DNA from 2 places in the Devosia sp. A449 genome. Region 1 is predicted to be linked to the other one. Evidence: riboswitches for the same ligand, from Rfam matches in the RefSeq annotation. Region 1 holds a riboswitch; the other holds the start of a gene.
The links. A riboswitch is a leader RNA that binds a small molecule or an ion and turns the genes downstream of it on or off. The one in region 1 is predicted to bind glycine.
Positions count from the first base shown of each region.

Region 2: another riboswitch for glycine. It lies ahead of gcvT (glycine cleavage system aminomethyltransferase GcvT); the one in region 1 lies ahead of ACX3OW_RS04115 (D-amino acid dehydrogenase).

Region 1 covers NZ_JBTMWU010000001.1:842,543-844,742, reverse strand. The annotation lists gene ACX3OW_RS04120 (ABC transporter ATP-binding protein) at 1-534, opposite strand, end outside; glycine riboswitch at 812-906, shown strand; glycine riboswitch at 910-988, shown strand; gene ACX3OW_RS04115 (D-amino acid dehydrogenase) at 1,044-2,200, shown strand, end outside.
Region 2 covers NZ_JBTMWU010000005.1:245,056-247,255, forward strand. The annotation lists gene gcvH (glycine cleavage system protein GcvH) at 1-31, opposite strand, end outside; gene gcvT (glycine cleavage system aminomethyltransferase GcvT) at 43-1,212, opposite strand; glycine riboswitch at 1,372-1,460, opposite strand; gene ACX3OW_RS15315 (F0F1 ATP synthase subunit B family protein) at 1,735-2,200, opposite strand, start outside.

The DNA of each region.
Region 1 (2,200 bases):
GGTGATCTCGTCCAGCGCAGCGAACGGCTCGTCCATCAGCAGCACGCGCGGCTTGAACGCCAGGGCCCGGCAGATCGAAACGCGCTGCTGCATGCCGCCCGACAATTCGTGGGGATAGCGGTTCTCAAAGCCCTTGAGCCCGGCAATTTCAAGCCAGCGGCGAGCTTCGTCTTCGCGCTCGGCGCGTTTCATCCCGCGTCGCGCCACTTCCATGGTCAGAACGACGTTCTCCAGCGCCGTCCGCCAGGGCAGCAGCAAAGCGCGCTGAAATACGTAGCCAACCTGGCCCTGGATTTTTTCCTTGTCGACGGGCTCGCCATCAAACAGAATCCGCCCCGAGGATGCCGGCAGCACCCCCGACAGGATTTTGAGCAAGGTCGACTTGCCGCAGCCGGATGGTCCCACCACGCTGAGGAATGACCCCGAAGCGATATCGAACGACACATCCTGCAACGCAGTCAGCGGCCCCGAGCTCGTGTTAAAAGTCAGCGAGAGATTTTCGATCGTTATTCTTGGCGCTTTTTCCATAGTCATCCGAGGTCCGCTTCCAAGAGAGCTGTGCCGTGCTGACGGAGCGGCGTGACCTCAAAGGCTAAAACGAGCACCGCAAACGGGCCGGGGGTCGCATCCATATAGTCCTCCTACAATGTGACGACACAATGTGATCACAAATTGACTTTGTCAACATGGTGCGACGGTCTTGGGCCAGCTTCTGTCGGCGAAGGTTGTGCTCGGTCCGGGCGGGCCGGCGAAAATTTCACCGCCACCGGATTGGCAATTGCATCGCGCCGTGCCAGTGTCGCCGCGCCTTATGGGCAGAGCAGGAGAGAGTGGTGGCCTTGGCCACTGCCGCCGACGGAGCAACCCCCCAGGAAACTCTCAGGCACCAAGTACTGCTCCAGCCTGGCGATCTGGAGAGCGGCGTTCGCGCCCACCGAAGGGGTAACCAGCCACGGCTGGGGGAAACTCTCAGGTACAAGAGACAGATGGGGACAAATCGGCCGGGAAACCGGCTCGTCGTTCCATTGTCTCTACGAGGTCCTATGCGTCAGATCGCCGTTATCGGTGCCGGTATCACCGGCACAACCACTGCCTATGCGCTTGCGCAACAAGGCTTTTCCGTCACCGTGTTTGATCGCCACCGCTATCCGGCGATGGAGACCTCATTTGCCAATGGCGGCCAGCTTTCAGCCAGCAATGCTGAAGTGTGGAACAGCTGGTCGACCATCCTGCATGGCATGCAATGGCTGCTGCGCCCCGATGCGCCGCTCTCGTTCAACCCCAAGCCGAGCTGGCACAAATATTCCTGGATGGCCGAATTCCTCGGCAATATCGGCAATTACCAGGCCAATACCGTGGCCACGACCAAATTGGCCATCACCGCACGGCAGCGCCTGCTCGCGGTCGCGGCCGCCGAAGATATTGCCTTTGACCTCGAAACCCGGGGCATCCTGCATATCTACCGTGACAAACCGGCTTTCGATCACGCCAGCGCCGTCAATGCCCTGCTCAACAAGGGTGGTCTCGAACGCCGGGCGGTGACACCCGCAGAAATCCGACAGATCGAGCCGGCGGTGACGGGCAGCTATCATGGCGGTTTCTTCACCCCCTCCGACGCTACCGGCGATATTCATAAATTCACCCGCGAACTGGCCGCTCGGTGCCAAAAGCTGGGCGTGCGGTTTGAGCAGGACGCCGACGTGCAGGGCCTGAACCATGGCAATGGCCGTCCCAGCGTCACCTTCATGCCCGAAGCGTCGAGCCAAAGCGGAACCATCACCACTGAAACCCGCAACTTCGACGGGATTGTACTGTGTGCCGGCATCGCCAGTCGGCGGCTCGCTGCCATGGTCGGGGACCGGGTCAATATCTATCCGGTGAAAGGCTATTCGATCACCGTCATGCTCGAAGATGCGGCAAGCCAGGCGGCGGCCCCATGGGTGAGCCTGTTGGACGATGCCGCCAAGATCGTCACCAGCCGGCTCGGCCCCGACCGCTTCCGGGTCGCCGGAACCGCCGAATTCAACGGCGAGAACCGCGATATTCGTCATGATCGCGTGCGCCCGCTGGTGGACTGGACGCGCCAGCTGTTTCCCGAGGTCAATACCGACCGGGTGGTGCCGTGGGCGGGTCTGCGGCCGATGATGCCGAACATGATGCCCAAGGTCGGGCGCGGCAAAAGCCCCGGCATCTTCTACAA
Region 2 (2,200 bases), on a different contig from region 1:
ATTCGTGGTCAGGGGTGAACTTGGTGGTCATGATTTGCGCTCTCAACTAGCGGTGGGTTTGCGGAAATAGCGATGCGGCACGAAGGGCGTGGGGACCACCTCTGCCGGTTGGGCTCGGCCGCGGACCGAGACCTGCAGTCTGGTGCCGTGCTCGGCGTGGCTGGGCGGCACGAAGCCCATGGCGATGGCCTTGCCCAGCGAGGGGGCAAAGCCGCCGCTGGTGACGACGCCAATGGCTGTGCCGTCAGCATCAAGGATCTCGGCGCCTTCGCGGGCCGGGGCGCCTTCAACGAGCAGCCCGACGCGGATGCGGGATGGTCCGTTTTCGCGTTCGGCCAGAATGCGCGCGGCGCCGGGGAAATCACCGGCTTCGCGGCGGCGCTTGGCGATGGCGAAGCCGAGATTGGCTTCGATCGGGGAAATGGTTTCGTTCAGTTCGTGCCCATAAAGCGGCAGGCCGGCTTCCAGCCGCAGGCTGTCGCGGGCGCCGAGGCCGGCGGGCTTGACCCGGTCATCGGCCAGCAACGCATCCCAGAGCAGGAGGGCATTAGCGTTCGAGACCAGGATTTCAAAGCCGTCTTCGCCGGTATAGCCGGCGCGGGAGACGATCAGCTTCTCGCCGCCCCAGTCGAAGGCAGCATATTGCATGAAGCCAAGTTCGATGGCGCCGGGAGCGATTTGCGCCATCACATTGACGGCTTCGGGGCCTTGCAGCGCCAGCAGGGCATTGTCGCCATCGACGCGGCCGAACTTGGCAGCGTCACCGGCGGCAGCCTGGATACGGGCGAAGTCACCCTCCTTGGTGCCGGCATTGACCACGATATAGAGCGCGCCGCCGAACAGTGGCGAGCGGCCGATCATCAGATCGTCGAGAGTGCCGCCTTCCTCGTTGAGCAGCAGGGTGTAGCGAATCTGCCCGGGCTTGAGCCCGGCGATATCCCCGCAGATCAGCGGCTCGATCAGCGCGGCGACGGCGGCGTGATCGGCATCGGCGTCGCCGCTGGGATTGTTGAGCACGAGAAAGCTCGGCCCCATATGGCTGACATCGAACAGGCCGGCCTGTTCACGGGTCCATTTATGCTCGCCCATGATCCCGCTGGGATATTGCACGGGGAGCGAATAGCCGCTGAACGGCACCATGCGACCACTGGCGGCAAGGTGACGCTCGTAGAGCGGCGTGAATTTAAGGTCTTCGGCTGAGGTTTGGGCCATCAACACATCCTGGAACTGAACAAGGCGACACGACTACACTCGCCTTGCGGCGAATTCCGTGCCCCCTCTGTCCTTGATCACCTGAGAGATTTCCCGGCTGAGCGCCGGTTGCTCCTTCGGTGGGACCAGGCAAGGTGCCGGTCCGCTTTCCAGAGTTATAGTGGTGCTGCGGTCCTTTTGCCTGAGAGTTTCCGGGGCGGTTGCTCCTTCGGCGCCGGAGAAAAACCAGTCTCTCCCGCAGTTCGGGGCACCATGGTGGAGAATCTGAAAGGCGTCAATTGCCTCACCACCGCTTTTCCTTCTCCCCTTGAGGGAGAAGGTGCCCCGAAGGGGCGGATGAGGGGTTGGTGCAACAACGTCAAAGCATGGGCGAGCGCAGGACCCCTCACCCTGACCTTCCGCTGAACGCGTCAGGTCTGTCCCTCTCCCTCAAGGGGCGAGGGGAAGGCAAGATCAGTATAGCGCAAACGAAAAGGGCGGGCATAACTTGCCCGCCCTTTTCTCAATTTCTGTGGCTGAAGCTTAGTTCAGCCGGTTGCCGACATCGGCGATGGCGTTGTCGACGACCGAACCGCCCTTGCGGTTCATTTCGTCGGTCAGCACCAGCCGGGCTGCCTCGATGGCGACGTCAGCCGAGCGGGCGCGCACTTCGGCGACGGCCTGGGCCTCGGCCTGGGCGATCTTGTCTTCCACCGACTTGGTGCGGCGGGCGATCAGATCGGCCAGCGATACCTGAGCCTCGGCGGTGAGGCGGGTGGCCTCGTCCTTGGCGGCAGCGATGATGCCTTCGGCTTCGCTCTCGGCGGCGACGCGCTTCTGCTCATATTCAACGAGCAGGGCAGCGGCCTCTTCGCGCAGCTGCTTGGCAGCAGCCAGGTCGTCGGCGATCTTCTGGATCTGGGCGTCGAGCATCTTGGCGATGATGCCGTGGATGCCGAAATACATCGCCCCTGCAATGAAGATGATCAGCGAGAGGAAGGCGTAGAAG